DNA from 3 places in the Anaerostipes sp. Marseille-Q3525 genome. Region 3 is predicted to be linked to each of the others. Evidence: riboswitches for the same ligand, from Rfam matches in the RefSeq annotation. Region 3 holds a riboswitch; each other region holds the start of a gene.
The links. A riboswitch is a leader RNA that binds a small molecule or an ion and turns the genes downstream of it on or off. The one in region 3 is predicted to bind cyclic di-GMP.
Positions count from the first base shown of each region.

Region 1: it holds a riboswitch for cyclic di-GMP, as region 3 does, so the genes downstream of both, KE503_RS02535 (nucleoid-associated protein) here and KE503_RS06735 (hypothetical protein) in region 3, are expected to answer to the same signal.
Region 2: it holds a riboswitch for cyclic di-GMP, as region 3 does, so the genes downstream of both, KE503_RS04195 (hybrid sensor histidine kinase/response regulator) here and KE503_RS06735 (hypothetical protein) in region 3, are expected to answer to the same signal.

Region 1 is NZ_JAGTTT010000003.1:48,870-59,974, reverse strand. It holds gene KE503_RS02565 (acetyl-CoA C-acetyltransferase) at 1-174, shown strand, start outside; gene KE503_RS02560 (enoyl-CoA hydratase-related protein) at 211-1,002, shown strand; gene KE503_RS02555 (3-hydroxybutyryl-CoA dehydrogenase) at 1,090-1,929, shown strand; gene KE503_RS02550 (acyl-CoA dehydrogenase) at 2,017-3,168, shown strand; gene KE503_RS02545 (electron transfer flavoprotein subunit beta/FixA family protein) at 3,182-3,964, shown strand; gene KE503_RS02540 (electron transfer flavoprotein subunit alpha/FixB family protein) at 3,989-5,023, shown strand; cyclic di-GMP riboswitch class I at 5,186-5,274, shown strand; gene KE503_RS02535 (nucleoid-associated protein) at 5,683-6,705, shown strand; gene KE503_RS02530 (butyryl-CoA:acetate CoA-transferase) at 6,794-8,134, opposite strand; gene KE503_RS02525 (L,D-transpeptidase family protein) at 8,380-9,765, shown strand; gene KE503_RS02520 (tRNA (mnm(5)s(2)U34)-methyltransferase) at 9,886-10,428, shown strand; gene KE503_RS02515 (D-alanyl-D-alanine carboxypeptidase family protein) at 10,501-11,105, shown strand, end outside.
Region 2 is NZ_JAGTTT010000005.1:95,622-106,726, forward strand. It holds gene KE503_RS04195 (hybrid sensor histidine kinase/response regulator) at 1-1,794, opposite strand, end outside; cyclic di-GMP riboswitch class I at 2,027-2,117, opposite strand; gene KE503_RS04200 (PBECR4 domain-containing protein) at 2,109-2,426, opposite strand; gene KE503_RS04205 (hybrid sensor histidine kinase/response regulator) at 2,546-4,618, opposite strand; gene KE503_RS04210 (hypothetical protein) at 5,207-5,593, opposite strand; gene KE503_RS04215 (MFS transporter) at 5,681-5,962, opposite strand; gene KE503_RS04220 (AraC family transcriptional regulator) at 6,136-6,981, shown strand; partial or broken gene KE503_RS15045 (hypothetical protein) at 7,129-7,509, shown strand; gene KE503_RS04225 (hypothetical protein) at 7,556-7,729, shown strand; gene KE503_RS04230 (hypothetical protein) at 7,818-7,991, opposite strand; gene KE503_RS04235 (AAA family ATPase) at 8,391-9,986, opposite strand; gene KE503_RS04240 (TIGR04076 family protein) at 10,067-10,372, opposite strand; partial or broken gene KE503_RS15050 (transposase zinc-binding domain-containing protein) at 10,516-10,956, shown strand; gene KE503_RS04250 (hypothetical protein) at 10,985-11,105, shown strand, end outside.
Region 3 is NZ_JAGTTT010000011.1:5-11,109, reverse strand. It holds gene KE503_RS06795 (DUF6128 domain-containing protein) at 1-524, shown strand, start outside; gene rsmA (16S rRNA (adenine(1518)-N(6)/adenine(1519)-N(6))-dimethyltransferase RsmA) at 513-1,370, opposite strand; gene KE503_RS06785 (TatD family hydrolase) at 1,373-2,146, opposite strand; gene KE503_RS06780 (NYN domain-containing protein) at 2,143-3,090, opposite strand; tRNA gene KE503_RS06775 (tRNA-Gly) at 3,169-3,239, opposite strand; gene KE503_RS06770 (hypothetical protein) at 3,378-3,950, shown strand; gene KE503_RS06765 (spore maturation protein) at 3,947-4,462, shown strand; gene KE503_RS06760 (SulP family inorganic anion transporter) at 4,496-6,625, opposite strand; gene KE503_RS06755 (LysR family transcriptional regulator) at 6,643-7,506, opposite strand; gene KE503_RS06750 (YczE/YyaS/YitT family protein) at 7,735-8,394, shown strand; gene KE503_RS06745 (endonuclease III domain-containing protein) at 8,510-9,142, opposite strand; gene KE503_RS14865 (response regulator) at 9,215-9,667, opposite strand; gene KE503_RS06735 (hypothetical protein) at 9,664-9,939, opposite strand; cyclic di-GMP riboswitch class I at 10,062-10,137, opposite strand; gene KE503_RS14690 (hypothetical protein) at 10,252-10,374, opposite strand; gene KE503_RS06725 (YcxB family protein) at 10,392-10,937, opposite strand.

The DNA.
Region 1 (11,105 bases), on a different contig from region 3:
AAAGTAAACGTAAACGGTGGAGCAATCGCTCTTGGACATCCAGTAGGAGCTTCAGGATGCCGTATCTTCGTTACACTGCTTCATGAAATGCAGAAGAGAGACGCTAAGAAAGGTCTTGCAACACTTTGCATCGGTGGTGGAATGGGTTGCACAACTATCGTTGAAAGAGACTAATTAATTATAGATAATTAGGAAAGGAGAATTCTTAGAATGGAATTCGTTACATATGAACAGGACGGTTTTGTAGGTGTTGTAACAATCAATCGTCCAAAAGCATTAAACGCATTAAATAGTGAAGTATTAAAAGAGATCGAAGCAACTTTTGATGCGATCGACTTAGATGCAACAAGAGCCGTTGTATTAACAGGTGCTGGAGATAAATCTTTCGTTGCCGGTGCTGACATCGGAGAGATGAGTACATTAACAAAAGCAGAAGGAGAAGCTTTCGGTAAGACAGGAAACGATGTGTTCCGCAAGATCGAAACATTCCCTATTCCAGTTATCGCAGCAGTCAATGGATTCGCTTTAGGTGGTGGATGTGAGATTTCCATGAGTTGTGATATCAGAATCTGTTCTGAAAACGCAATCTTTGGACAGCCTGAAGTTGGTCTTGGAATCACACCAGGATTCGGTGGTACACAGAGACTTGCTCGTATCGTCGGAGTAGGAAAAGCAAAAGAAATGATCTATACAGCATTTAACATCAAAGCTGAAGAAGCTTACAGAATCGGATTAGTTAATGCAGTATATCCACAGGAAGAATTATTAGCAGCAGCTAAGAAATTAGCTAACAAGATCGCATCTAATGCACCAATCGCAGTACGTGCATGTAAGAAAGCAATCAATGAAGGTCTTCAGGTAGATATGGATCAGGCAATCGTTGTAGAAGAAAAAGCTTTCGGAAGCTGTTTTGAAACAGAAGATCAGAAAGCAGGAATGGGTAACTTCTTAGAGAAAGATAAATCCAAGAAATTAAAAGTTGTTCCTTTCCAGAACAAATAATAATGAAGTTTAATATATTTCCAGTCTGCGGTATCAGCCGCAGACCGGAAAATTACATAGTAAAATAATTTTACAGGAGGAATTATAATGAAAGTTGGAGTAATCGGCGCTGGAACAATGGGTAGCGGAATCGCACAGGCATTTGCACAGACAGAAGGATATGAAGTATGCTTATGTGATATTAATGAAGAATTTGCAGCAAACGGAAAAGCTAAAATCGCAAAAGGTTTAGAAAAACGTGTTGCAAGAGGAAAAATGGAACAGGCAACTGTAGATGCTATCTTAGCAAAGATCACAACAGGTGTAAAAGATATCTGTACAGACTGCGATTTAATCGTAGAAGCAGCTATTGAAAACATGGAAATCAAAAAACAGACATTCAAAGAATTACAGGATATCTGTAAAGAAGATGCTATCTTTGCTACAAATACATCTTCTTTATCAATCACAGAAATTGGTGCAGGACTTGATCGTCCAATGATCGGTATGCATTTCTTTAACCCAGCTCCTGTTATGAAACTGGTTGAAGTTATCGCTGGTATTAACACACCAAAAGAAGTTGTTGATAAGATCAAAGCAATCGCTGAAGAAATCGGTAAAACACCTGTACAGGTTGAAGAAGGTGCTGGATTCGTAGTTAACAGAATCTTAATCCCTATGATCAACGAAGCAATCGGAATTTATGCTGATGGAGTAGCTTCTGTAGAAGGTATTGATACAGCTATGAAATTAGGAGCAAACCATCCAATGGGACCTTTAGCTTTAGGTGATTTAATTGGATTAGACGTTTGCCTTGCAATCATGGAAGTACTTTACAATGAATTCGGTGATACAAAATATCGTCCACATCCATTATTAAGAAAGATGGTTCGTGGAGGATTATTAGGATGTAAAACTGGTAAAGGATTCTACGATTACAGCAAGTAAGAAAAAGAGCTTTTCTTTTGCATCCGGAGATGGTGAACTCCGGATGCAAAAGTTAACTTTATAGAAATCATGATGGAGGAATAAAGAATGGATTTCACATTAAGTAAGAAACATGAAATGGCAAGAACTCTTTTCAAAGAGTTTGCTGAAAAAGAAGTAAAGCCTCTTGCACAGGACGTGGATGAAAATGAACAGTTTCCAGTTGAAACTGTAGCAAAAATGGCTAAAGCAGGATTCTTAGGTATTCCAGTTCCTAAAGAATATGGTGGACAGGGATGCGATCCATTAACATACGTTATGTGTGTTGAAGAATTATCAAAAGTTTGTGGTACAACAGGTGTTATCGTTTCTGCACATACATCTCTTTGTATCGATCCAATCCAGACTTTTGGTACAGAAGAACAGAAGAAAAAATATATCCCAGATTTAGCATCTGGTAAGAAATTAGGAGCTTTTGGTCTGACAGAACCAGGTGCTGGTACAGATGCACAGGGACAGCAGACAAAAGCCGTATTAGACGGAGACGAATGGGTATTAAACGGATCTAAGTGCTTCATTACAAATGGTAGCTACGCAGACGTTTATATCGTAATCGCAGTAACAGGTGTTGTTGAAAAACGCGGAAGAAAGATGAAAGAAATTTCTGCATTCATCGTAGAAAAAGGAACTCCAGGTTTCACATTCGGAACAAAAGAAAAGAAAATGGGTATCCGCGGATCAGCTACATATGAATTAATTTTTGAAGACTGCCGTATTCCAAAAGAAAATCTGTTAGGAAAACAGGGTAAAGGTTTCGGTATCGCAATGCATACTCTTGATGGAGGACGTATTGGTATCGCTTCTCAGGCTCTTGGACTTGCAGAAGGTGCTTTAGAAAGAACAATCGAATATGTAAAAGAAAGAAAACAGTTCGGACGTTCTATCGGACAGTTCCAGAATACACAGTTCCAGTTAGCTGATATGGCAACAAAAGTAGAAGCTGCAAAACAGTTAGTATACAAAGCTGCTATGGCTAAAGCTACTCAGAAAGTATACAGTGTTGAAGCTGCTATGGCTAAATTATATGCAGCAGAAGTTGCTATGGAAGTAACAACAAAAGCTGTTCAGTTACATGGTGGTTACGGATACATCAGAGAATACGATGTAGAACGTATGATGCGCGATGCTAAGATCACAGAAATCTACGAAGGAACATCTGAAGTTCAGCGTATGGTTATTTCTGGAAACTTATTGAAATAGGGAGGTACTTACCGTGAAGATAGTTGTTTGTGTAAAACAGGTACCAGATACAAAAGGTGGAGTTAAATTCAACCCAGATGGTACATTAGACAGAGGTGCTATGCTTACTATCATGAACCCAGATGACAAAGCTGGATTAGAAGCAGCACTTAGAATTAAAGATGAATATGGAGCTGAAGTTACAGTTCTTACAATGGGACTTCCAAAAGCTGACGAAGTTCTTCGTGAAGCTATGGCAATGGGTGCTGACAAAGGTATCCTTGTAACTGACAGAGTATTAGGAGGAGCTGACACATGGGCAACTTCTACTACATTAGCTGGAGCATTAAGAAATCTTGATTATGACCTGATCATCACAGGACGTCAGGCTATCGATGGTGATACAGCTCAGGTTGGACCACAGATTTCTGAACATCTTGATATTCCAGTTATCTCTTATGCAGAAGACATTAAAATTGACGGTGACAGCGTAGTTGTTCAGCGTCAGTATGAAGATAGATACCACATCTTAAAAGCTAAAATGCCTTGCTTAGTTACAGCATTAGCTGAATTAAACGAGCCAAGATATATGACTCCAGGTGGAATCTTTGATGCATATGATGCAGAAGTAACTGTTTGGGGAAGAAAAGACCTTAAAGATGTAGATGATTCTAACCTTGGTCTTGCTGGATCTCCAACTAAGATCGCAAAAGCATCTGACAAAGTAAGAAAAGGTGCTGGAGAAAAAGTTACACTTGATCCAGAAGAAGCAGTAGATTATATCATGGATAAATTAGCTGAAAAACATGTAATTTAGTGAAAAGGAAAAGTGGTGAATAAAATGGGTTTAGAAGAATATAGAGGCGTATACGTCTTTGCACAGCAGGTAGATAACGAATTAAGCGGAATCGCATTCGAATTACTTGGAAAAGCAAAAGACTTAGCAAAAGACTTAGATACAGACGTAACTGCTGTTCTTGTAGGTTCTGACGTTAAAGGATTAGTAGATGATCTTGCAAAATACGGTGCTGATAAAGTAATCGTAGTTGACGATCCAGAATTAAAAGAATACAGAACAGAACCATATACACATGCATTAGCATCTGTAATCAATGAATACAAACCAGAAATTATGTTAGTTGGTGCGACAGCAATTGGTCGTGACCTTGGACCTCGTGTATCTGCACGTGTTCAGACAGGTTTAACAGCTGACTGTACAGTTCTTGAAATCGGTGATTTCCCATTAAGAGCAATCCCAGGAAAAGAACAGAAACATAATCAGTTATTAATGACTCGTCCAGCATTCGGTGGAAACACAATCGCAACAATCGCTTGCCCAGACAACAGACCTCAGATGGCAACAGTTCGTCCTGGTGTTATGCAGAAGATCGATCCTATCGAAGGAGCAAAAGCTGAAGTTATCGAATACAATCCTGGATTTACTCCAGACAACAAATACGTTGAAATCGTTGATATCGTTAAATCTGTTACAGATACAGTAGATATCATGGACGCTAAGATCTTAGTATCTGGTGGACGTGGAGTTGGAGAAGAAGGATTCGGAATGTTAAGAGAATTAGCAGATGTTCTTGGAGGAGAAGTAAGCTGTTCTCGTGCCGTTGTAGATAACGGATGGCAGTCAAGAGATATTCAGGTTGGACAGACAGGAAAAACTGTACGTCCTAACGTATACTTCGCAATTGGTATTTCTGGAGCAATCCAGCATGTTGCAGGTATGGAAGAATCTGATATCATCATTGCAATCAACAAAGATGAGACAGCTCCTATCTTTGATGTAGCTGATTACGGAATCGTTGGAGACTTAAACAAGATCGTACCAGCTTTAACAGAAAAATTAAGAGCAGTTGTTAAATAATCAACTTTTGAGAATTTAATCCTTAAGTAGTCCGCGGTAATTTTATCGCGGACTTTTTATATGTATAAGGAAAAAAACTATTATAAATATTAATAACTAAGAAAAAGATGATTGACATTATTTATGAATCATGATATTATATATGTATATTAAAGTTCATATTTATTCATAGGGCAAACCTGTTGAAAGGCAGGGACGCAAAGCCAAAGGGTCTAAGGTCTTTTTAGAGATTATGACAGCCGGTTGCCACATTTAACATTAAGGGAATGTGATATGGATATTTTATCCTGATAGAGGCAACCGTTATAGATTATGAGATTATTCTATATACGGTTTTTTATTTTTAGGAAATAGGGAGCCTGAAGATAACATTTTGCCACGAGTAAGATATCAATGAGTGGATCCTATAGAGAATATGGAATTTTACATTTCTCACTGATTTGTTTTTGTGAAGGGGTTCGCAGAAAGAATCACTGACAGTGGGTTGCCAGTTTTATGTAGTGAGGATACATGGGGATTTTTCATATTAGCAGAAGTCATGGTGTAGGGAACCATGACTTTTTTGTTATAAAATTTTTTTCTGCGAAACAGGATTATCTTTTGCCTAAAAAGAGTCGATATGATAAAATACAAGGAATAAAAACAAAAAGGAGATAAAGATGGAACATATACAGAAAGACGATATTATCATCAGAAAAGGAATTTTACATATATTAGATAGTCATACAGGTTACCTTGGGCTATCCAGCCAGCTTCTTGATATGGGACCAGATCTTATGGAATTTGTCAGAGGGCATATTTTTAAGATTATGGAAAGTGATGATGCGAAAAGATGTCAGTTTGATGGCAGTGTTTCACCAATTTTAAGTCTGTTAGAAAGCATGGATGAGACTGATGACGAGAGTTTTATTGAGGCAACGAGAATACTTGGAGAAAATTTATTTGACATCATGTGTGATAGCGTTACAATCCCAGCAGGAGATTTACTTTGTGTTACATTTCAAGTTCAAAGTGTAGTTCATCTGGCATTGCTAAAAATGAATTATAAGGTGACATATGTGCATCAGGAAGAAGAAGATGTACAGGCAAATGATATCGTGAAACAAAGAGTTATGCCGACAGATTCGGCAAAACTTACAGAAGCAGTTATTATTGATCTGTCAGAATATAAAGTGCGATTGGTAGAAAAGAAATATGAGATGTTAAATGGAGATAAGATCAATTATCTGTCAGAACGTTTTTTACAATGTTATGCAGACCTTGCACCAAAAAAGAAATTTCAGATTTTAAATAAAGTCATCAATGATATCAACAATCATTATCCAGAAGATGGTATTGCAAAAAGGCTGGATATGAAAAGCCGTTTAAGAGAAGAATTTTCAGAGAATCAGGCGTTTAAAGTTAATGAGATCGGAGATAAACTTTTTGGAAATCATCAAGGAAAGAAACAGGAATTTGATGAGAAGATTGAACGATACGATATGCAGTATGATACGTTTACTGTAGCAAAGGAAAATACAGTAAAGAGACTTGAATATCAGATGCTAGAAACAGATACAGGGATTGAGATTAAGATTCCAATGGAAGAATATAATATGAAAGATAATGTTGAGATCATTGAAGAATCAGGTGGTGGAAGCACGATCATCATTAAGAATATTGAGAGCGTAAAAATTAAATAAAAACAAATCCCGAATCCAACAGAATGAATGGATTCGGGATTTTTAAAATTTGGAAAATTTAAAAAACTATTAAACCTTTTTTGGAAGTTTATTTATTAGATCTTCTCCAGATATGAGCAGTTTCAGCATCTTTGATCAGCTGGTCTCTGAAGTCTGGATGAGCGATGTTAATTAATGCTTCAGCACGTTCCCATGTAGACTTACCTTTTAAGTTAGCCATACCATATTCGGTAACAATATAGTGAGCATTTGCACGAGTATCAGTAACGATAGATCCATTATGTAATGTAGGAAGGATTCTTGAGAATGTCTCACCTTTCTTATTTGTGAAAGTAGAAGACAAGCATACGAAACTCTTACCACCATTAGATAAGTGAGCACCCATAACGAAGTCAAGCTGTCCGCCGGCACCACTGATCTGACGAATTCCTGAAGATTCAGCACTGATCTGTCCATAAAGGTCAATATCTACCGCATTATTGATAGAGATAAAGTTATCAATGGATGAAATAGTAGCAATGCTGTTTGTATAATCAACAGGAGCACTCATGCATGCTGGGTTATCATTTAAATAATCATATAACTTCTTAGTACCTGCTGCGAAAGCATATGTCTGACGATAACGATCGATGTTTTTATTAGCTCCAGTAATCTTACCAGCTTTTGCAATATCAACGAACGCATCAACATACATTTCTGTATGAACACCCAAGTCCTTTAAGTCAGATTCTGCGATCAGAGATCCAACGGCATTTGGCATACCACCAATACCAAGCTGTAAACAAGCTCCATCAGGAATCTGATCAACGATCAGTTTTGCAACTGCCTGATCAACTTCAGTCGCAGCTCCTCCGCCACCTAATTCATCGATTGCTGGATTATTTCCTTCAACGATCATATCAACTTTGGAAATATGGATTCCTTCTTCAAATCCTCCAAGGCAACGAGGCATATTCTCATTAACCTCAACGATAACGCATTTTGCTTTCTCAAGCATAGCAGCTGTATGAGATGCACTAGGACCAAAGTTGAAATATCCGTGAGCATCCATAGGTGCAACCTGCATCATAACGACATCAGTTTCTGGAAGATAATCACGATAGTAGCTTGGTAATTCAGAGTAACGAATTGGTGCATAGAAAGAGAATCCTTCATTGATCCATTTTCTTTCTAAACCACCCATGTGCCAGGAATTCCATGTGAAATGTTCCGCTGGATTTTCAATCTGAGTGATTGCCAGTGGGCGCATAACGATACCACCATGGATCTGGATATTTTCAAGATCTGGCATACGTTTTGCCAGTGCTTCATCTAAAGCTACTGGAGTTGTTACGCACCATCCATATTCCAGACGGTCTCCAGATTTTACAACCTTAACTGCTTCATCTGCTGTTGTTAATTTTTTTTGATATTCTTGCGTGAATGACATAATAAGTCCTCCTAAAAATAAATTAGATGAAATCTAAGTTTCATTGTTAACACACTAGTTATATTTTATCATTTTGAATGTGTAAGTACAAGAGAAAATGTTAAAAAATTATCAAAGTATCTTAAAAAAACCAAAAGAATTATGAAAATTGATTCTATAAAAATACATAAAAGTATAAAAAAACAGTAGTTATTTTAGAAAGATTGTACTATAATAGGAAGTTGTATTTAGGAGGGATAAAACAAATGGAAAATAAAAAACTAACATGGAAACATTATCTTGGAATTGCAGTTGTTGCGGTACTGGTAATCTATTTTGTGATTGGTTTTTACTTCAGTAAGAAATTCTTCTGGGGAACTAAGATCAATGGAATGAATGTTGCTGGAAAGACAGCAGATGAAGTTGTTGAGATTTTTAATAAGAATGCAAGTGACTATTCTTTAACTATCAAGGAAAGAAAAGGAAAGACAGAAACATTAACAAGTGATCAGGTTAAAACCAAGTTTGAAGGTGCCGATGAGATTAAACAGATTAAAGAAGATCAAGGATCATTTGGATGGATTAAAGGACTATTTGGTACAGAACATTATGACAATGTGACAATGTATTCTTATGATACAAAGTCTTTCAATAAAGCATATAAGAAACTAGATGCATTCAATAGTAAGAAGATGATCAAGACGGCGAATGCAAAACCAGTATATAAAGATGGAAAATTCATCATCCAGAAAGAAGAGGAAGGAACAGAACTTAAGGAAGATATAGCAGCAAAGAAGATTGGACAAGCTGTCAAAGATGGAATTCCTTCAATTTCTCTGGATAAAGAGAACTGCTATAACAATCCAGAATATACATCTAAGAGTGACAAGCTTGTAAGTCTTACAAAAGAGATGAACAAGAAGTTAAAAGGAAGTATTACATATAAATTTGGAAAACAGGTAGTTGTTCTTGATAAGAATACATACAGTAGCTGGTTAAAGATCAAGAAAGATTATTCAGGATATAAAGTAGACAAAAATGCAATGGAAAACTGGCTATTAAAATTTATGTATAAATACAATACACAGTATGGATGGCATAAGTTTAAAACACATGATGGACGTACAAAGAAGATCTATGGTGGACCATATGGATGGCGTATCAGTAAAGACAAAGAAATGGCTTCTGTAAAGAAGATGTTAAAAGAAGGAATAACAGAAACAAGAGAGCCATACTGGAGAGAAAAAGCGAAAGTCTATGATGGTGTTAACGGAGATATCGGAGATACTTATGTAGAAGTAGATATGGGTGCACAGACTGTTTATTATTATAAAAAAGGAAAATTAAAATTTGCGACAGCTTGTGTTACTGGTAAGCTTACAGCAGACCGTAAGACACCAGAATGTGTTGCGTATATTCTTTATAAACAGCCAAGTGCGACATTAAGTGGACAGGGATACAGTTCTGACGTTAAATACTGGATGCCATTCATTGGCAATGTAGGATTCCACTCTGCACCATGGAGAGGATCCTTTGGTGGAAGTGAATATGTTTCTAACGGATCTCATGGATGCGTTAACCTTCCAACATCTTCCGCAGCAACATTATACAAATTAGTAAGCCAGGGTGACCCGGTTGTAACATACTATTAATAAAAATACAGGGGAGTTTGCCAATAAACTTCCCTGCTTTTTTATTGTTGGTGGAGAATCCTTAAAAACAGGACTCATTAATATAAGCAAATAAAAGGAAATAATGAAATGAGAATTACTATGACAGATTGGATCCATCAGGTATTGGATGGATATATCAAAGAAGGAGACTGCTGCATTGATGCAACGATGGGAAAAGGTGGAGATACTTATTATTTATGCAGTAAAACAGGAATAGATGGAAAAGTATATGCCTTTGATGTGCAGGAGGATGCATTAAGACAAACAAAAGAAAAGTTAGATAAGCATGAAATGAATGCAAAACTGATCCTGGATGGACACGAACATATGAAAAAGTACGTCAAAGAATCAGAAGTATCCTGTATTATGTTTAATCTTGGCTATCTTCCGGGTGGAGATCACCATCTTGCAACGAAGACAAACACAACGATTGAGGCAATACAAGCAGGGTTTGAGCTGCTAAAAACTGGTGGGATCATGAGTATCTGTATTTACAGTGGAGGAGATAGTGGATTTGAGGAACGAGATGGTGTACTTGAATACTTAAGTCAGCTGGATGACCGTAAATATTTTATTGCAAGACAGGACTTCCCGAACAAGAGAAACAATCCGCCAATGCCAGTATTTATCATAAAATTATAATAAAGAAACAATGGATTCCATATACTTGTATTATATTGAATTTTCGATGAATAAAAAGAAAGGTATGAGGATATGAAAACCATAGTTTTTGTTTTTTTATATATGATCATATGCAGTGTACAGATATATTCGATATCAGCAGACGAATTAAATTTAAATGCAAAGGCAGCTGTGATCATGGATGCTGAAAGCGGCAAGATTCTCTATGGAAAATCTAAGGACCAGAAAATGCCAAATGCAAGTACGACAAAGATTTTGACGTGTTTATATATTTTAGAACATTGTGATATTGAAAAGAAGGCTAAAGTTTCCAAAAATGCTGCAATACAGCCGAAAGTAAGATTAGGGGTTAGAGAAGGAGAAAGTTATAAAGTGAAAGATCTACTTTATGGACTGATGCTGGAATCTTATAATGATTGTGCAGTAGTGCTGGCAGAATACGCCGCGGGAAGTGTAGAAAAATTTGAAAAAAGAGTCAATCAGTTGGCAGGAAAACTTGGAGCATCCAATACACATTTTGTAACACCAAATGGACTGGATGGGACAGACAAGAACGGAAGGCATGAAACAACCGCACAGGATTTGGCAAAGATTATGGCATCTTGTATTAAGAATCAGCACTTCCTTGAAATTACACAGGCAAAACAGCATACATTTACGGATGACAGTGGGAAGAG
Region 2 (11,105 bases), on a different contig from region 3:
GAGACATTCAATGACTCTGTCCTGGCTCTCAACATTTGCTCCTGCGATTGCCGTCAGACCCACAATCGCATTCATTGGTGTCCGGATATCATGGGACATATTGGAAAGGAATTCTGTTTTCGCACGATTTGCATTTTCTGCGGACCGGTAAGCCTCTTTCAGTGCCTGACGGGATTCAATCTCTGATTTCTTCTCCTGTGTCACATCCATGGATGCCAGCAATACCTTTTCCAGCTTTCCGTTCTTCCATTCCAAGGGAATATAAGAAGCGATTTTATAAGTCTTTTCATCCAGGCTGCAATACTCAAACTTATAAATATCATTTTCACTTTTCAGTTTTTTCCGAATATTATCCGGGGCTATCAGGATATCTATAGTTTCCAATGGTTCCAGTGTCTTATATTTTTCAAGAACCTGCATCTGAAAATCATGATAAAATCCCAGAGGTTTATATATCATATGTCCATTCAGATTGTAGAATTCATATTTGTCATTTTCCAGATCACAGACAACAAAGCGGTCAACCAGACGCACAATACTCTGGATCAGCTGCTCCATGGAAGCATTATCCGCTGCCATCTGCAGATGCCGTGCACTCTCTACCTTTGCCTCTGTGATATCACGCAGAAAGATCATGGCATATTCTGAATTCTCTATCTCGCCACGTATGACCACATTGCGGACCCATCGTTCTTCTCCATTCAGAGTGATACGGCACTCCAAATCCAATTCGGTTTCCAGACCCTTCAGCCTTTCTGCAATATAACCACGGTCGTAAAAAGAGGATACCGCCTTCTTATCTATCTCCACAACATAGGAATCCACAAAATGCCGGATCAATTCATCCCACGTATGACTCTGTTCAAAGACAGTCATCAGGGACGGTTCAACCTTAAAGGTATCAAAAGTATTTGCTTCCAGATTCACATAATACTCGCACAAATCTGCTTTCGTAAAAGCCCGGTGGAAAGCAGCAGATTTTTGTGCCTGCATGATTTCTTTTTTCTCCCCATCAATGTTAATAAAAATCCCGGCAATCCTGCTGGCAGAACCATCCAGACGGCGTATTACTTCTGCCGATGCCCGAAACCACTGGTATTGATTATCCTTCATTCTCATACGATACTCTACCTGGTATTTTATCTGGTTCGTCTTATCCTTAATTGCCGCCTGAAGCTGCACCATTACTCTTTCTTTATCCTGTGGATGCAGAAGATCTGACCAGGATTCCAGTTTATTCGGAAAGTCCAAAGTGTCATGATAGCCAAGCATTTTTCGGAATTCATGACTCCAGTTTGCATTCACAATCTCACTGTTTTCGTCACAGTCAAAATACCAGAAGCCGGAATAGATAGCCTCATTGAGCAGTGTCAAATTTACATGATCCCAGTTGACCTGTACGGACATAACCCAGATCTGTCTGCCCGCCTCATCTGTCGCATCCTCTTTACAAAGCCGTACATTTTTCACTGTACCGTCTGCTGCAAGGATCTGTGCTTCCCCTGTTCCGTGAAGCTGCCAAAAACGGTCTCGCTCCAGTATATCTTCCTCACCATAAAAGAAGTTTCTCAATGAGCCTTTTGTCTGTTCCATGAAAGTATCGAATGTATATCCTGTACTATGCAACAGCAGATTATTCACAGACAAAATAGACAGGTTTTGGTCATAAGATCCTGTCATTATACCTACTCCACCATTATTTTCCAGTGTTTTCTGTACGGCCTGTGACATGGTCTGTGTCTGTCCCGTTACAGTCTCACCTAAGGAATATATTTTGTCCTCATAATTTTCCATTTTATAAAAATCCTCTCTCTGTTTTATGCTTCATTATCCTGCTTTTATCTGTATACAGAGAACCTGTCCCTGCTAGTTTTGTTACCTATTTTTGCATACAAAAAGGACACTTGCCAAAATCTGCCAGTGTCCCTACTATATTTCTCTAAAATCACACATCTATATAGTATAAAAGGTATCGGAATCTCTTCTGTTCAAACATCTTTTCCATATATTATGATGATATGGAAACAGTGGCAACCGGCTGACCTGATCAAACTTTCTGACTTTAGCCCCTTCTGGCTTTGCGTCCCTGCCTTTCAGCAGGTTTGCCTTTAAATAATTTCTATTTTTATCAAAAACAAAATACCATAAAGTTTTTCATACGTCAATATTGCTGGATAGAAAATCTGTGTATTTTGCGTATGCCAGCCTGCATTGTCAGTTATCGATCGGCTCGCCAAACCACTCACCATAAAATTATTTATTACAATTTCACTGGCTGCAAGATGTGGAACCTTTTCAGATGGAAATGATAGATGAATTGTGTACAGTTGCTGTTTGTAGCCAAATGTAAAAACATAATAATATTCTGTTAGTTCTTTCCACGCAACGGCTGCATCATACAATAATCCGTAATCATTATTTTCCATACACACCATCTTCTGATTTGCTGTCTTATTCAGCAGAAATACCTGCCAGTTTTACATTTACGTTATAATATCCTACAGAACGTGAAAAATAGGTATACGGATTTGAGAAGTTGCAATCACTACACACAATATTCACACAAAATTCTCTTTACGTTTTCAATTTTTATAGGCTTTGCCAAGTGAGCATTCATTCCTGCTGCCAGACACTTTTCTTTATCTTCTCTGAATGCATTTGCTGTCATGGCAATAATCGGAATCGTCTCAGCATCTGGATGTTTCAGTGACCGGATTGTTTTTGTCGCAGTAATCCCATCCATTACAGGCATCATGATATCCATCAGAATTGCGTCAAAATAACCTTCCGGTTTCTCCTGGAACATTCTGACCGCCTGCAATCCATCTCTTGCAACTGTCATATTTGCACCTTCATCAGACAACAGCGTTTCCGTAATTTCTGCATTCAATTCATTGTCCTCTACCAGCAATAAGTTTAATCCGCTGATATCCATCTGTTCCGCTGTTTTCTTTACTGTATCTGGTGCGGGAGCAAGTTTAAACGGAATCCTGATGATAAAGGTTGAGCCAATGCCTTCTTCGCTTTTAACTTCAATAGTTCCACCCATCTTTTCAATCAGACCTTTTACAATCGCCATTCCCAGTCCAATTCCCTGCTGTGTACTTCTTGCATCCTCTCTTTCCTGCGAAAACGGCTCAAATATATGCTCCTGGTATTTCCTGCTCATACCAATGCCAGTATCAGTTATGGTCCACTCATATGTCGTAATTCCGTCAACAGCTTCTGTATAATCTGACACCGTCATTATCTTGCCGCCAATCCGGTTATACTTAATACAGTTTCCATAAATATTAAGAAATATCTGTCTTAAATGTACCGGACTTCCATAAATAAAAGGATATCGAAGCCCTTCCTTTTTTGCACGGAACTGCATCTGGATTCCTCTGTCTTTTGCCCGCTGTTCTATGATAGTCAGAACATCCTGACTTAATTCCTCAAAGTTGATGATTTCCTGCGTCAGAGGTACATTTCCATCTTTAATTTTGCTCATCTGAAGGATATCATTAATAAGAGACAATAGATAGTCTGCAGCTACCTGCATTTTTCTGAAATTTTTCAGGACCAATTCCCTGTCATCAAAATGTTTCTCAGCAATCTTCAGCAATCCGATAATTCCATTCAGCGGGGTTCTCATATCGTGAGACATCCTGGAGAGAAAATCAGACTTGCTTTTATTTGCTTTCTTTTCACTTTCCAATGCAATTGATTTGTGCATGAAGTCATTTTTATCCAGCATGAGATTCCAATGTTCAATGGTTCCGTCTTCCTTTATTACTTTCTGTCCACGATCTTCGATGTATTTGTATGTGCCGTCCTTACAGCGTATCCGGTAAATAGTAGCATAATGATCAGAATGAGTATATTGATTTAATGCATCTGCAAGTCCGACCTTCACGTCATCTGGATGAGCAAGACCGATAATATTACCGCCAGAAGCATCCATCAGTTCCTTTGGCGTTGCGTAACCGAGCATATTTGCAAATTGTTCTGAAACATATTTGAAAGAGTATTCTGGGTCATCATTACTGATTTTGACGCCGCCAGGGATGGATACGGTAAATAACTCCAGCTGACTTTGCAGTTTCTTTGTCAATTCCTCGATCATGGCCGTATGCTTTTTCTCTTCTGCCAGAAGCTTCGCATACTCTCTGTTTGATTTTTCCAGTGCCCGCTCTTTTTCCTCTAAGCGGTAATGTTCTGTACGGTCAAGAACATAATTAACTGCAATGACATCTCCAGTTTCCTCTTCACGGTACAGGGTCATGTGATCTTCTGCAAGCATGGGCTCAAAAGTAGCAGTCCTGGTCCAGTATCGGAACGATATATGCCGTTCACCATTTTCAAACCGATTTAATAATCGTTCTCTGTCAAACTCGTGCTGAAAATCTTTAAGACCTTCCTCAGGTATGGTCAATGCCCATGCATCTACCAGACTCTGTAAGCTTGAATTTTCCGGCAAACCTAATTGTTCATTCAGATTATATTTTTTTCCATTAACTACCTGATACATGGAACCACGTACGATATTCTTTGTGAGATTGATCACGCAGTATCCATCGGCAATAGCAAATACCGACTCTTCCAAAAAACGATTATTAATAATATCCTGACTCATGTTTATTTATCTCCCTGTAAATTCTCTGATACAGATTATATCCTTATTTTTGTGTGTCCGTCAATAAAAAAGAGTGTGGTAACTATTCAAATACTTATTCACCCATTTCTCCACTGATTCCCATAGTGTGCTTCTCTCCCATATGATATCCTGTTTTTTTCGCATATTGCATTTCTCCCTTCTGAAGTTCTCTTTTCAGTTACATGACTATACCAGAAGTCGGTGAAATAGCAATTCATCAGATGTACCGAAAATGCGTGGAGGAGATTGGGGATAGTTGACAATAGGGGAATTTGGAGAAAAAGAGAAAAGCCATGGTTTGTGCCATGGCCTTTCAATTCATATTTGCTGTCTTATTCAGCAGAAATACCTGCCAGTTTTACATTTACGTTAAATGAAGTTTGTTCCCCACCATGTTGTGGACCTTGATCCGCAGTTGCAATCTGGAGAATAAAACCATTTGCAGTTGCGCTGATGTTTGTAGTGGTTGCCTCAACCCTATTATTCGTTACATACCAAAAAGCAGAATTTCTCTTCTACTCTTTGGTATGTACCCCACGCCACAACCGTGGGGTATGAAAAGTTAAATTATGCCTGTGTTTTGTTTCCTGGCTGAGAAGGTGTTGCAGTAAATGTAACTGTTACACCACAATCTTTAAGATCTGCTTTAGCATTATCCTTTGCTGATACTTTTACATCTTCAACTTTAAGATTCGTAAAGCTGCCATCGTATCCACCAGTACCGATATAAAATGTATCTTTATGTGCATACTGGTTTGTTACTGCCCCTGCAGCTGTTGCAGAAGATTCAGATGTGTTATCTGTTGCTGTTTTGTCAGCAGTTGCTTCCTGAATTACAAGATAAGCAGAGTTAGACTGTGCACTAATATCTGTTGTAATTGCATCTACATTATTATTACTTACAAACCAAGCATATGTACTTGATCCGAGCGCTACAGCGGCAACGCATACCATGGCAATGTATGCGATCAGCTGTTTGTTTTTAAATAAAATATTGATGATCTGTTTAAAGATTCTCTCTCATGAGGATCGTTTGTTAAATTAGGAAGCCATGACCAGTATGGAACGTCCATGATCGTATAATACAACTGCATTTAAAAGTGTTCCCACCAATAACCATGTTCTAAATTTGCCAAATCGATTATGAGTATTATCAACAACTAATCCCATCATTGGGTCATTGATCGCATCCCAGATTCTTGCTACAAAGAATAATGTTCCTACAAATGCCGGTGCCAGAAATAAAACGTCTGTAAAATAGAACATTAGGAAATCACCTACAAAACAGCAGATAGCATCCTTTCCAAGTTTTGTTAAATTCATCGTTTTTCTCTTTTTTAATTGTAAGGCCCTTTGTTTTTCTTCTCTCATGATGTACTTAAAGTATAGCATCTATTTTTATCTTGCGTTATGAAGTTTTGTTTTATATTTTTGTCAAAATATTGAATAAATCATCAGAATATTTTATAATCAGATCATGTTTGGGAGGATTTTTTATGGAACAAGCACAAGTTTTAACTTTTTTAAATAATGAAGACCGAGATCTTTTATTACAATTTTGCGGATATTCTACGACAGCTCCTCTCCATAGTTTTGGACCAGCCGTCCGCCCACATTATTTAATTCATTTTATTTTAAACGGGAAAGGAATTTTTCAAAAAGGTGATAAGACCTATCATTTAGAAACTGGGCAAGGATTCTTTATCGAACCAGATGAGCTTACTTTTTACCAAGCTGATGCAAAAGAACCATGGGAATATTTATGGGTTGGATTTAACGGAACGATGGTTCCTGAATTATTAAAACAGATTGGTCTTTCTTCTTCGCAGCCAGTTTTTCATTGTGATAAAGGGAAAGATTTATACTGGCTTGTCAATGATATGCTAGTTCATGCAAGATCTGGTTTTGCTTCAGATCTTCGAAGAACTGGTCTTTTATATGAGTTTCTTTCAATTCTTGCAGAAAATCCAATGGAGACAGATACACAGACAGATTCTGAATATGTTTATATCAACAAAGCAGTCGAATATATTAAAAATAATTATTGGGATGGGATTCATATTTATGACATTGCGAAATATCTTTGTATTGATCGAAGTTATGTTTACTTATTGTTTCAAAAATATTTCCAACAAAGTCCTCAAGATTATCTTGCGACTTTTCGACTCACGAAAGCATCTGAGTTATTAAGTACAACGACTCTTTCTATTGAAAGCATTAGTAATTCCTGCGGGTATGGAGACCCTGCAACATTTTCTAAGGCATTTAAACGATGGATGGGTGTTTCTCCCTCTGGATATCGAAAAAATCAGCGTAGCCATGGGACTGTACTGAGTAATTAGCATTTTTATTTTATAGGGGATTTCATCGAAATTTTCTATAAAAAAGTGTCTTCGACACTTCAACTCCCCTGCCCCTCATTCTTGAGGGGGGGATTTCTTTTTTTGTCTTTTTCCTTCATAATAGAATCATGAATATCCTACAAGAGATCTTTACAGATTATTAATATCAGACACCGTCATTGCGTTTTTACCATTGATGCGTCCCTCCGTGATTTTTTCCTGCAGGATCGCTCTCTCCTTAACTGTCTCTTTCATTCTGTCTCCAGCATTGTCCTTCGTTTATTCTCTAAAATGAACAAACACAAAAACTTTACCCCTGGTTTTATCATGGTCCTGCATACTTTCCGTAGTTTTAACCGGTGGCGTACTGCGATCCTTTCTTCTTTTGGCTATGATCCTCTGATCTTTCCTCATTGTAAACAACAGATGGTGATCCTGGAAATATATCATAACCATCACCGCGTACCTCTTGAAGAATTATACGAGAAAGCAATGTCCCGCTCCCGTGGAAAGCGTTCTTCTGCATAACCACTTTTTTTATGCTATAATCCTCATATAAAGGAGGAACCCTACCATGAAAAAGAAGATCAAAGAGCTACGCGAAAAATATATTTTAAATCCTCCAGAAGGTATGACATCCGAGGACATTCGCCATATGAGCGAGGAGGACCTGCTGGATATGGATTATTTCCTAAATGAAGATGTGTTTGGTGATGATTTTGGTGAAGAAGGTTTTTATATTTTCTAAAATTAAAAAAGATATCGCTAAGAATACTTCTATAGCGATATCTTCATTACATAAATAATCTGTGTTTTAAAAGTTTTATTGGAGTTATTTAATGTTGTCTCAAGGAACAATCTCCTACAACTAATTTCCCATCATCTGTCACATCTTTAAATGCAACTGGCACTACATTTGGTTCTTCATTTGCACATGTTGCAAGATCCCACATACCTTCTTTTAATAATTTTACTACGGATTCATTTAAGATTTTGTATACCTCCATCATTGTTTGATCAATTTTTTTATATACTTATGTTATCGAATTTACTTGTATTTTGGAAGATATTAGGGAATTTATGAGTTGATATTAAATTTCTTATCGTTCCTGTACTTCTTTTCCACTCATATGTTCAATCTCTATCTCAAAAAGCTGTGCAGCTTTTCCTGCCTGTGCAATCTCTTCATCCACCATCTGTTCATTTGGATAATATTTCATTGCAAATTGTTTTAATAAGATTCCTCTTTGACCATTTCATTTCCATAAACTGTAAAACATATTTTATCACTGGATCGCAGGGAGTCGACTTTATGTCCTGATTGTTTGCCATAACTGCAAAATTGTGCATGATTTCCGCCTTTAGTGACTTCTTCTTTATAATTAGCTTTCTTAAAATATTTTCTGCAATTATTCCTTACACATTTGTTCAATCACACATGTATGCATCTTTGTCCCTTTATCATAGTTAATTCCTACTAAAAGCAATTCTCCACGATACTCATCTAACGCATCTACATATTGTTTTTCCTTAATCTGACGAATTGCTCCTTGTGCTGTTTTATCCCATTTTAGTTCTATGATCACAGCGGGCTTATCAAGATGTATTTTTCTTGGAATGAAGCAAATATCTGCAAATCCTTTTCCTGTTGGAAGTTCTCTTATGATTGTATAATATTCCCTTGCAAAATAAAAAGCTAGGTTAATTGTACAACTTAATGCATTTTCATTATTATATTGAAGAATTGAAATTTCCCTATGTGCTTTATCAATTCCTGCTGCCACAGCTTTTTCATCCATATTCCATAGAGCCTCTAATAGCATTTTGGAATCTTCCACAGATCTTGTAACCTCAGCCCAATCCATTGTACTGATCGCATTAATATATTCTTGAGAAACTTCTTTATTTGGAATTGTAACTGTCTTATCAGGCCAATGATAGCTCAAATATCCCAAGTGAATCAATAATGTCAGAACGTCATCTTTCCCCTGAAAGCTTGTCATATCATTCGAAAATGTTCCTATATTAACTTGAACTCTTTCTCCAGCAAGCATACGAATGATTGCATCTTTTAATCCATCAAAGTTTAACTTTATATATGATTTTAACGCCTCATATGTTTCTGTCTGATTCCAATAGTTGTCAAATACCCCACTTAACATTACATCAACAACTGATTTTGGACTATACATGGAATAACAAATTTTTTCTTCTCCATCCACTGTCACAAGTTCATATCCATCATACCATGCGCGTGTTTCTTCAAAATTCCGATGAAATCTTTCACACAGCTTTTTAACTTCTACTTCTGTAAAGCCAAAATATTCTGCCATTTCTCTTGGATTTGTCATTGAATATTCTGTAAACATATTCAATGCAGAATGAGATCCATATTTTTTGATTGGAAGAATTCCTGTCATATAAGCAAGTGCCACATAATCTTTATCTTTCAACCATGCACGCAAAAAGTCCAGATATTTTTTCTGTGCTTCTTTATTCTGTTTATATTCACGAAACAAGCAATCCCACTCATCGATCAAAATTACAAAAGGACATCTTGTGTAAGAAAATACATCTTTCATAACCTGAATCAAGTTCTTTTCGTCTCGAAACTGTATTTCTCGAAATGCTTCTTTGAAATCTGAAACCAAATAATCTTTCAGCATCTGAAGCATTTCTTCTACTGTTTCTGACATACTTAGAAATTCCTGCATATTAATTTTTATCACATCGTATTGATTCAGATTTTCTTTGTATGATCTATCCTTACTGATTGACAGATTCTGAAATAATTCTTCTGTATTTTCACTTCGATCATAATATGCAGCAAGCATATTTACTGCCATGGATTTTCCAAATCGTCTAGGACGGCTTACACAGATATATTTTTGCTCTGTATAAAGAACTTCGTTTGTCTTTGCAATTAATTCACTTTTATCTACATATATTTTAGAGCGAAGACTCCCTCGAAATGAAAAATTTCCAGGATTTAAATAACTTCCCATATCTGTATTGCACCTCCTGTAATTACCATATTTATAATAAATAGCATCATATTTCTTTATAAAATAAAACTCTAGCTTCTTTAATCTTCCAAAACTTCAATATAAAAACTAACTGGTCGGAATCCATCATTACAGCTGATCATTGCTGACTTTTTATTCTTCATCCATCCTTCATAAATATCGCTGCCGCCATAAGCCAACGTCATAACAAATGGAGAGATACTTTCCCATGCGCTTTCACAAAATCCTTCGGGACGTTTCCATCCTTCTGCAATAAATACTTGCCCTTCTTCTATATCGCAAGCATGCTCCATAGGATTTTCATATTGTTCCATTAAGTCTTTATATTCTGTTTTGCGTATTGCTGTAATTTTACATCGTTTCACTAGTTTGTTCCTTTCACATTTCAATATGTTAAATTTGTATCTTCATTATAACATAAAAAAGTGTCTTCGACACTTCAACTCCCCTGCCCCTCATTCTTGAGTGGTGGGTTTCTTTTTTTGTCTTTTTCCTTCATAATAGAATCATGAATATCCTACAAGAGATCTTTACAGATCATTATGAAGAAATTAAATATACTCTTCATCCCAGACCTGCTGAGATGGAAAATATCGATAAGATGATCAACTGCGGAAATCTCAAGTTTGTTCCCTTCCGTTGTCACAGTCGTTTCTGCACTACCTGCGGTAATAAATATTCCATGGAACGCACTACCTCTATGTTCTTTAAGCTCATTAATGTCAGACACCGTCATTGCGTTTTTACCATTGATACGTCCCTCCGTGATTTTTTCCTGCAGGATCGCTCTCTCCTTAACTGTCTCTTTCATTCTGTCTCCAGCGTTGTCCTTCGTTTATTCTCTAAAATGAACAAACACAAAAACTTTACCCCTGGTTTTATCATGGTCCTGCATACTTTCCGTAGTTTTAACCGGTGGCGTACTGCGATCCTTTCTTCTTTTGGCTATGATCCTCATATAAAGGAGGAACCCTACCATGAAAAAGAAGATCAAAGAGCTACGCGAAAAATATATTTTAAATCCTCCAGAAGGTATGACATCCGAGGACATTCGCCATATGAGCGAGGAGGACCTGCTGGATATGAATTATTTGCTAA
Region 3 (11,105 bases):
CCAAACCAGAAATAGTAGAAACGATAGAAAAAACAGAGGAAACTAAAGAAACAGAAGAGATAGAAGAGACAGAAGAGATAGAAGAGATAGAAGAGATCGCGGAGACAAAAACTTCCGGACTTTCTGAGTATATTGAAGCTCTTCAATTAGAAAAGGATGCCAAAAATATCCGGCATCCTGATCCTGTTAAAGGTTTTGACTGGAAGGAGTATCCCACCTTGCCAATGCCTCTTTCTTACAGCCTTGATCCTAGCATTAAGATCACACTAAAAGATCTTGATCAGATTCCTGACCTTGATGACAACGTAAAAGCAAATGGATTCCTTCTTTTAAATTATGGAAATTTCGGCCATCTGATGCTTGCAAAAGATGCTGACAGCGGCCAGCGTTATCTCGGAATTCCTGGAATCTTTGATAACGAAAAAGCTTTTATCTCTCGTTTATTTGGATTTAAAACATTTATCACAGTTCCTTTAAAGCCTCATAAAACTGGTAATTTCGGCTATTTTATCTTACCGATCTAATATGTTTGCAAGTGTTGCAAACTGTTCCAAAGTTAAGGCTTCTCCTCGGACAGATGCTGGTAATCCCATCTCTTCTAATGCCTGTGCTACCTGTTCTTTGGAGAAGTTTAGCCCACCAAAATTCTTAATTCCGTTCTGAAGTGTTTTTCTTCTCTGGTTAAAAGACGCACGGATCAATTGGAATAACAGCTTTTCATTTGTAACTTTGATCGGTGCATCTTTATATTTTGTCAGACGAATAACTGCTGAACCTACTTTCGGTCTTGGCATAAAACAGTTTGGCGGTACATTTGCTACCACATATGGTTCTGCATAATACTGAACTGCCAGCGATAATGCCCCATAGTCCTTTGTTCCAGGGCCTGACTGCATGCGGTCTGCAACTTCTTTCTGTACCATAACTGTGATGCTGTCGATTGGCACATGACTTTCAAACAATCCCATAATAATCGGTGTTGTAATGTAATATGGAAGATTGGCAACCACTTTTACAGGCTTACCGCCGTTCTTTTCTTCTACAATCTTTGCGATATCAACTTTCAAAATATCCGCATTTAAAATGGACACGTTGTCATATGCACTTAATGTATCTGATAAGATTGGAATCAGATTCTTATCAATCTCGACTGCCATGACTTCTCTTGCATTTTCAGCAAGATACTGTGTCATAGTTCCAATTCCTGGTCCGATTTCCAATACAAAATCTTCTTTATTTACTTCGGCAGCGGAAATAATCTTCTCAAGTACACGTTCATCGATCAGGAAATTCTGCCCAAATTTCTTCTGAAAATCAAAGTCATATTTTTGGATTACTTCTATTGTATTTTTTGGATTTCCAAGTTTCACTCTTATACCTCTTTCATACGATACAATTTTCTTGCATTTTCTTCTGTGACTGCGATCAGTTCCTCTTTATCAATCCCTTTGATCTGACTGAGCGCTTCTGCTACATAATTCAAGTTCAGAGAAGAATTTCTCTTGCCTCTGTTTGGTTCTGGTGACAGATATGGGCAATCTGTCTCTAATACGATTCTGTCTAATGGTGCATACGCTGCAACTTCTTTTAATGTCTTTGCATTTTTAAATGTCACAACCCCGCCAATTCCAATATAAAATCCCATATCAAGGAATTGTCTTGCCATTTCTTTGGAATATGAAAAACAATGAACCACTCCTCCGATGTCTTCTGCATGTAATGATTTCATTATATCATATGTGTCCTTTGCTGCATCCCTGCTGTGAATAATAATTGGTAATCTCACTTCCCTGGCAAGCTCAATCTGTGCTTCAAACCATTTTTTCTGAATCTCACGTTCTGGTTCATCCCAGTAATAATCTAGTCCAATTTCACCGATTGCAAGAATCTTATCTTTGCCTGCGTATTCCTTTAATGTATCCATATCTGACTCTGTAAGATCAGCTGTATCACTTGGATGAACTCCAACAGCTCCATACATCATCGGATATCGATTCACTGCATCTACGATCCATGCAGATGTTTCCATGTTAGATCCTACATCAACAATCGTTCCGATCCCATTATCTTTCATAGAAACCAACAGTTCTTCTCTATCCTGATCAAACTGCTTATCATCGTAATGTGCATGTGTATCAAATATCATCGTTTCTCCCCTTTCTCTCTTCGTCTCTTTAATCTAACTGTATTTCCGTTAACTGCAAGGCAGTGAATACTTCGTAAAAAACTTGACATACGGCTGTACCCATAGTCTTTTATATTAAATCCGCTGTGTTTATCTTTCAATTCTAATGTTATGGCTGATAAATTCTCCAGTGAACCTCCATTTTTCTTTACAAAAAGAATCACTTCTTCTTCAATCGTTTCTCTGCTTGTCAATTCTTTAAATTCCACATAACAATTGGTATCTTCCTGAACGATCACAAAATTATCCATCTCTTCATCGATCAACACACTTAATTTTGTATATCCATAATTTCGCACATCAAAATCTGAATATTTCTCATTCAGTCGGTTTCCAATTCTCCCTAAATCAACTGGTGCATTTCCATTTTCACTGATGATATCCGCAATTGTGCAAGAAATTTCGTCTAATGATGTTACATTTTCAATCTCATTATTTTCAATCTCATCTTCTTTATCCCTGTCTGCTTCATACAGAAGATTTAGATGTATAAATTTATTACATGCTCTTGTCAATGCAACCGGCGTCTTGGATTCTCCCATACCAATAACGTACATATGCTCTTCTCGAAGTCTCATCGCAAGCCTTGTAAAATCACTGTCACTAGTTACCAGGCAAAATCCATCCACTTTCTTCCCATATAATAAGTCCATTGCATCAATAACCATTGCCATATCTGTTGCATTCTTACCTGAAGTGTAAGCGAACTGCTGTACAGGAATAATGGAATACTCTAATAATAATTCTTCATTCCACCCATTTGCCTTTGACCAGTTTCCATAGATTCTTCGGCAAGATGGAAATCCATATGCTTCAAGTTCCTGAAAAATAATAGGTGCATACTTGGGACTGATATTATCTGCATCGATCAGAACTGCAAACTGATTCTTTTCTTCTTCTACCATATTTTCCCTCATATCTAAAATTGTTTATAAAATGAAAAAAGGATATATCCTCTCGAATATATCCTTAAGTAAATACCAAGCGGGTGATGGGAATCGAACCCACGTGATCAGCTTGGAAGGCTGGAGTTCTACCATTGAACTACACCCGCATATCTTGTTCGCTGTTATTTGTTTTCCCTAGCGACAAGTAATACTATACCATCACTTTTTATAAATTGCAAGTGTTTTTTTGAATTTTTTTTATTTTTTTGAATAAATTATTGTAAAGGCTTCTTGGAGTATATTTTATGATGAATTCTATCTGGTGTTTTATGATCTTATTTGGCTTGATCGTTGGAAGCTTTAATGGGAAGATTGCTGTACTTTCCGATACAATTCTTTCTTCCTCCAAAGAAGCTGTAGAACTCTGCATCCTTATGTTTGGAATTGTTGGTCTGTGGTCTGGACTCATGAGCATTGCCTTATCTCTTGGAATCACTACAAAACTTCAGCAAATGTTATCTCCCTTCCTTTCCTTTCTTTTCCCCAATTTAAAAAACAAAAAAGCAAAAGAATACATCAGCACTAATATTATTGCAAATATGCTAGGGCTTGGCTGGGCTGCAACTCCTTCTGGATTAAAAGCTATGGAAGAATTACAAAAAAATAATCCTCATAAAGATACCGCAACCAATGAAATGTGTTCTTTTCTTATTTTAAATATCTCATCCTTGCAGCTGATTCCGATCAATATCATTGCTTACCGCAGCCAATATGGTTCCGTAAACCCAACGAAAGTACTGATTCCTGGACTGATCGCAACTTTTGCTTCCACGATCATGGCTGTTATCTATATCAAATGGAAGGACCGAAAACGATGATCACATTTCTTGCAAATCTTGTAATTCCAATGTTTATATTTACTCTTATTTTATATGGAACATTAAAGAGGAAGGATATCTATACACCATTTCTTGAAGGCGTTATGGACGGCTTTAAGATCGTATTTGAGATTGCTCCAACTTTGATTGCTTTATTTTTTGCAATTCAGATCTTTCGTTCTTCTGGTGCTCTTGACCTGATTGTTCGTTTTCTGACCCCTGTCGGGAGTCTGCTTAAGATTCCTCAAGAAGTTCTTCCTGTGATTTTTGCAAAACTTTTTTCTTCTTCTGCTGCAACTGGATTTTTATTGGATATTTATAAAACTTCTGGTCCGGATTCTTTAGCGGGATTTATGTCCTCTGTGATCCTCAGCTCTACAGAGACCTGTTTTTATACATTATCTGTATATTATTCTGTGGTTGGAATTAAAAAAATCCGTTATACTCTGACTGGTGCATTACTTGCTGTGTTTACAGGAACCCTGATTTCTATTGTACTGTGTTATTTATAGCCTATCAAAATCTCTCTTTCCAAAAGAATTTTATTATTCCAAATCTTTTTTATTTTCCATCTCTCGGAAACTGACAACCAGATCATAAACTTCTGGTCTTTTCTCTTTCAAATGTTCATCCAGACGATGCCTTCTCTCTTTAAATCTCTGTGCAAGTTCTGGATGTTCTTTCATGATTCGTTCATGAATTTCTCTTCGATGTTCCTCAAAACGTGCCGCCAGCGTCCTTTCATCTTTTCCGGAAATATTTACAATCTCTTTTAAATGTTCTTCCAAATGTTCTAACCATTCATCTTCATCAAACGCTTCCATATGTGACCATCTTCCATGCAACAGATTTTCTACATTTCCATTTTGCTTTAGCTGCTCGATCTGGCGTGTGATCTGTTTCTCAATCTGATCTTCTGTCTCTGAACCAAATGCCCAGACAAACTCCTGCATCCGATTGTCCACACGCTTTCTTGAAGCACTTCTTTCTTCATTATCGACTCCGCCTTCTAATGGATATGGACGTTTGATTCCCATATCTTTTAATGCAATATGGATTGTTCTTCTAACACATCCCTCTTCAATCAGATAACCAATCCCAAGCTTTCTCATCTGCTCATTTAAACCAGCAATATGCTCTGTGATGTAAAACTTGATTCCTTGTTCTTTGAATGACTTATAAAGAATCTCAAGTCGATCTGCTGCCGTGATATCGATACTTCCGATTCCGCTTGCATCAAGAATTACCGCTTTAATATTTCCTCTACGTTCAATCTCCTGCTCAATATCCTGCTGCAGCACCCCTGCATTTGCAAAAAATAGATTACTGCTAAATCGATAGATCACAATTCCTTCGATCTCATGAATCTGCCTACTCTCTGCCAGATCACGAAAATGTTTATGTCCCGGCTGAATTCCTAAGAAACAACTTGCTGGTTTTGATGAGCGAATTACCATTTCCGCAAATGATAAAATAATTCCGATCAGTACACCATTGATCGTTCCAAGTAGCAGTACACCAATAAACGCTCCCCAAAAAATGAAACATTCTGTACGACTGACTTTCCAAAGTTTCACTGCAAGTTCAAATTCTGTTGCACCAAGAAGTGCTGAAATTACGATTGCTGTCAACACTGGTATCGGCAGATATCCTATAAATCCTGTTCCAAAAAGCAGTAAAATGATCATTGATAATCCTGCCACAATACTCATTAACTGCGTTTTCCCTTGATACTGCTCTCCCATTGCTGTTCTTGAAACAGATCCATTGATCGGACAGCATCCAGTCAATGCCGCCACAAAATTTCCCGCTGCAAATGCAAACAATTCCTGATTATCGTTGATACGGTATCCATTTTTCTGTGCAAAATTATTCTCTGCAAGAAGTGTTTCTGCCATAATAACAACTGCTACTGACAAGCTGATCGTTACTACTTCGTCCATCGGAACTAACGTAAGATCAGGAAAACTCCATCTTGGAAGTCCTGGTGATACTGCATCCAATGTCTTGATTCCCCATTCTTTCATCGGCAAAACCTGTGTCATGACTGCTCCTGCTGCCATCATCACTACTGCCATTGGGAATTTTGGCATTATCTTTTTGGCTCCCAATAAGATAATAAGTGAAACAATCCCTAAGATCAGTGACGGAAGATTGATCTGTTCTACTGTTTTTTCTATATGTTCCAAAAGTTCTAATAATTCTCCCGTTCCCGCAGTTCCACCCATAAGTTTTGGTACTTGCATCAAAATGATCGTTGAACAAATTCCTGTAATAAATCCACCCATAACTGGTGCCGAAATATAATTCACAAGTTTCCCTGCATGCATCAGATAAAATGCGATCAACCATACTGCCACAAAAAACGTGATGACTGGAACGACTGCAAGTGCTTCCTTGGAACCACTTTGGATATTCATTCCTAAAAGTGCTGACCCTACCAACGCTGCAGGTGCTGCATCTACCCCAAAGATAAATTGAGGTGATGTAGAAAATAGTGCAAATAAGATGATCGGAAACACAGATCCATATAATCCATAAACCGCTGGAAGTCCTGCAATCTGTGAATATCCCATAGAAATCGGTATAGATACTGCCATAATGATAATTCCCGTGATCACATCATGCATCAGGTTTCCTTTTTTGTAATTCTTCATTGTATGTCCTAATGTCATTCTTCCATTCCTTCTTTCTAATTTAAATGTTCCCTCATATAATTTAGAAACTGCTTCTGTGCATAATCTAAAGGCTTATTTTTCTTATAAAATAACGAAATCATTGAGTGAAATTCTTCTTCTAACGGTATCATTTTTATCCCATCACATTTTGCTTCGTTATATACTGTTGGAAATGTGATCGTGATCCCAACTCCTTCACTTACAAAACTCATAATCGTATTCGCCTGTGGAAATTCAAAAATTATATTTGGCTTAAATCCTGCTTTTTCACAAGCCTTAGAAAATACTTCGTAACTTCCGCTTCCCTTTTCTGGGAAAATAAAATTATCATTACAAAGTTCTTTTAGCTGGATTTTTTTCCTCACATATAATGGATGTTTCTTATGAATAACTGCACATAGCCGGTCATCATATAATGGCGTAAATCGATATTTTTTCTCATCTTCCATTGTATTTTCTCTTAAGATCAAAAAGTCATAACTATCTGAATTTTCCTGAATCTCACTTGCAATCCTTTCGTCTATCACCATTTTTATATCCGGATATTGTTTTTTGAAATCTGCTACCATTCTTGCAAAATGATATGGTGCAAGTACTGGCATACATCCAATTTTGATCTCTTTATTTTTTTGTATGTTTTTTAGCATTTCTTCATACATTGATGTCATTTCTTTTGCATAAGACAAAAAGATTTCCCCTTCTTTGGATAACTCAAATCTCCGGGTATTCCTACGGATCAATGTTGTTCCTAATTCATTTTCCAGCTTTCTGATCTGCTTTGACAATGCACCTTGTGTCATATTACAAGAATACCCAGCCTCTGTGAAATTCTTTTGTCTGCATAATTCCATATAATAATATAGCTGTTGTATTTCCATTTTTATAATCCTCTTTTATTTTCATATATTTCATTTTACACTTTTTATTCTCATTTTTCATCATACTCAATCACTTTTAGCTGCTATTTTCTGTATATATTCCTACATGGAATATATCAAGTCTTAACTGGAATTGCAATACTTACTTCTACCTCTATATAATAAGAACACAAAAGGGAAATAAATTTATGAAAATATAGAATTTTGATAGAAAGGATGGATAAAAATATGAAAAACGAAAAAACTTTTTTCTACCATAGATTATTGTTTTATATTTTAGGACTGCTGATCATGTCTGTTGGTTCTAATTTATTTTTAAAAGCAACTCTTGGAGTTGCCCCAAGCTGTACAATGGCTTTAACTTTAAGTTATCTCTCCCCTGTTCACAGCTATGCTTTATTTAATTTTCTGATCAACTCAACATTTTTGATCTGTGAAGCAGTGGTTCTCCGTGAATTCGGGAAAATACAGTTTATTCAACTTGGGTTGACATTTGTTTATTCTTTATTTATTGAATTTACTTCTTATGGTTTATTCTTTATCGAGCCTCATGGTCTTGCAGCAAAGATCTTATTATCTGTTATTGCATGTGCAGTTTTATCTACAGGTGTTGGATTTACAATTAGTTCTGGATTTGCTGTTATGCCAATGGAAGGTCTTGTTAAGAGTATCGCTGAGAAGAAAAATGTAAGCTTTGGTGCCGTGAGAGTTTGTCTGGAAGTTTTATTTACAGTATGTTCTGCTGTCGCTTCTTTTGTTTTACTTCCAGAATTACCATCTGTTGGAATCGGAACTGTGATCGCTGCTTTCTTAAGCGGAAATATTACAAATGTATTTTCTTCACTGTTCCACAAAAGAATCAATGCTTACTTAGGATTTCAGGCATAATTTTTAACTTTAACAATATACAATAATATGCAGTAAAAAACCGTAATCACTACAAAAACTATTAGTGATTACGGTTTTTTATCATACTCTTTTATTATAAATGCTAAGTAATCTTCTAAATGATCTGATGACAGATATCATTCAAACAACATCTCTCACAATGTGGTTTCGTTCTTGCCGTGCAGACATCTCTTCCATGCCATACAAGTCTGTGACAAAAATCACTACCTTCTTCTGGAGGAATGATCTCCCATAATGCCATCTCCACTTTCTTTGGGTCTTTAATTCCATCAACCAAACCAATTCTATTCACAAGACGGATACAATGCGTATCTGTTACGATCGCAGGTTTTCCAAACACATCTCCCATGATCAGATTGGCACTTTTTCTTCCAACACCTGGCAGACTTAAAATAGATTTGAAATCTGTTGGGATGTTACAATCATATTCATCTCTTAAAACTTTCATGCATTTACTGATATCTCTCGCTTTGCTTTTTCCAAGTCCGCATGGACGTACAATTTCCTCAATATCTGCGACATCTGCTGCCGCTAATGCTTCTACAGTTGGATATTTTTCAAACAATCCTTTGACTACAACATTAACTCTTGCATCTGTACACTGGGCTGCAAGTCTTACACTGACTAATAATTTCCATGCCTGATCATATTCCAGTGTACAATCCGCATCTGGATATTCATTTTTCAAACGTTCAATTACTTCTAATGCTAATTCTTTTTTGTTCATTGATTGCAAATCCTCCCTAAAAGCTGTTTGGTTATTTTTGTTATTTTAGCACTGGAAAGAAAATTGGTCAAATTACAGATATCTCTGCATGATCTCGCACAAACGATTCATCTCCCAAGGTTTTGCAATATGCTCCTTCATTCCTGCATTTTTCGCCATTACAACATCTTCTGCAAATGCATTGGCAGTCATTGCTATGATCGGTATTTGTTTTTCTCTATATTTTCTGTGGGAACGGATTGCTGCCGTTGCTTCGTATCCATTCATTACAGGCATATGAATATCCATAAAGATCAAGTCATAAAAACCACTTGGTGCATTTGCAAATTTTTCAACGGCTTCTTTTCCATTTTCTGCAGTCTCAATGTTAGCCTCTTTATTGGATTTCCCTTCAATGATATTTTTTAGTGTTGCTGTAAGCCTTGATCTGAATAATGATTTTGCTATAAATTCATCAACTCCAGCCTCTCTTGCCTCTGCTTCGATCTCCGAATAATCATATGCCGATAAGATAATGATCGTCACATCATTTCCAAAAAACTTCTATTTTCCCCATAAAATAAATTTTTAAGTGAACCTTTGGTAATTTCCATAAACTCCTTGTAATCATATCCAAGATTATAAAGTAAAAATCCACTGACATTCGTAATTGTCAGATTCTCATCATAATGTCCTGTCATAAATCCAACTGCATGATTATTACGGATCACGTCTTTGATCATCTCATAACTATTCTCCTCCAAGTTTGAATCACCCACAGAATATATTATTTCTTCCCTAAATAACTCCTTATTCATTATTTCCTATTCCTTATTCATACTCTTTTTATCTATGTCAAATACTTTCTTGATATCTTCAAACATGTAAAAAACACTATAGATAAATATATCTACAGTGTCCCCTGCACTCTTATTATACAATGTGCAACTGGCTGCCATGTCAAAGGCCCTATAGCTTTGCGTCACAGCCTTTCGACTGCTTTGCCGTTATATCTTTCTTTCGTTCAATATATTTTAATCCTTCATATCCAACAACTGATGTTGTATACACGCGATCTTGATAACTCTCTCTTGGCGGCATGATACAGTTTGTTGTAAATAATCCATCCATTACCAATCGGTCGGCTTCTTTGGTCCGGTGTGTATTTGTAACTGCTTTCCACAGACACCTGTTACCACACATCCTTTATTGCCTGCTGTCTGCTGGCATTGAAAACAAAATATATCTGGCATCTTATTTCTCTCCTTTTTTATTTGTTAATAGAAATAAGATGTGCAAAATTCTCTGTGACTATTCGTATTAATTTCTTTTCCATATCCTGATTTAAAACTCTCTTAGGAATAATAAGTGCTTCTATGGAACTAATATAAATGTAAAAAGCCGTCTCTGTTTCACAAACATTTTCTACCTTTTGATAATCTACTTTCACTTCCTGGCCTTTTGTTATCTCTATAATCTGATCTTCCGTAAAAGTTAATGTTATTTCTTCTGCAAATGGTAGTCCTTCTGTTTCTATCATTTTAAGAATTGTCTTGCGAATACCTCTTTTCATAATCTTTTTAGCCTGTGCTACACATACAATTGAAAAAATGCATAATACAATTACTTCTGTAATGATCAACATTTTTTCTGCTCTTGCCAAAATGAAAATTACTATCGCAAGAACACTGATCATTGGTCCTGCTAGTTTTAGAAAAAACAGATTTCTCTTTCCTACCTCTGAATGAATTAACTGATGAAATTCGTTGAATTCTATGTAGTCTTCGTCTGTTAATTTGTAATTTAGTTGCAGCATATTCCTTCCCCCCCTGCTTTATTTTTAAGATAACGCATATACTTTAATCAAAACCACCGGCTTAGCCGGTGGTTTGTACTAGCCCTATAAGGGCTTATTACCGACGCTAAGTCTAAAGACTCATCGAATTTGGTTCGCCAACTGTACCGTCATTTACTTATTAAGCCC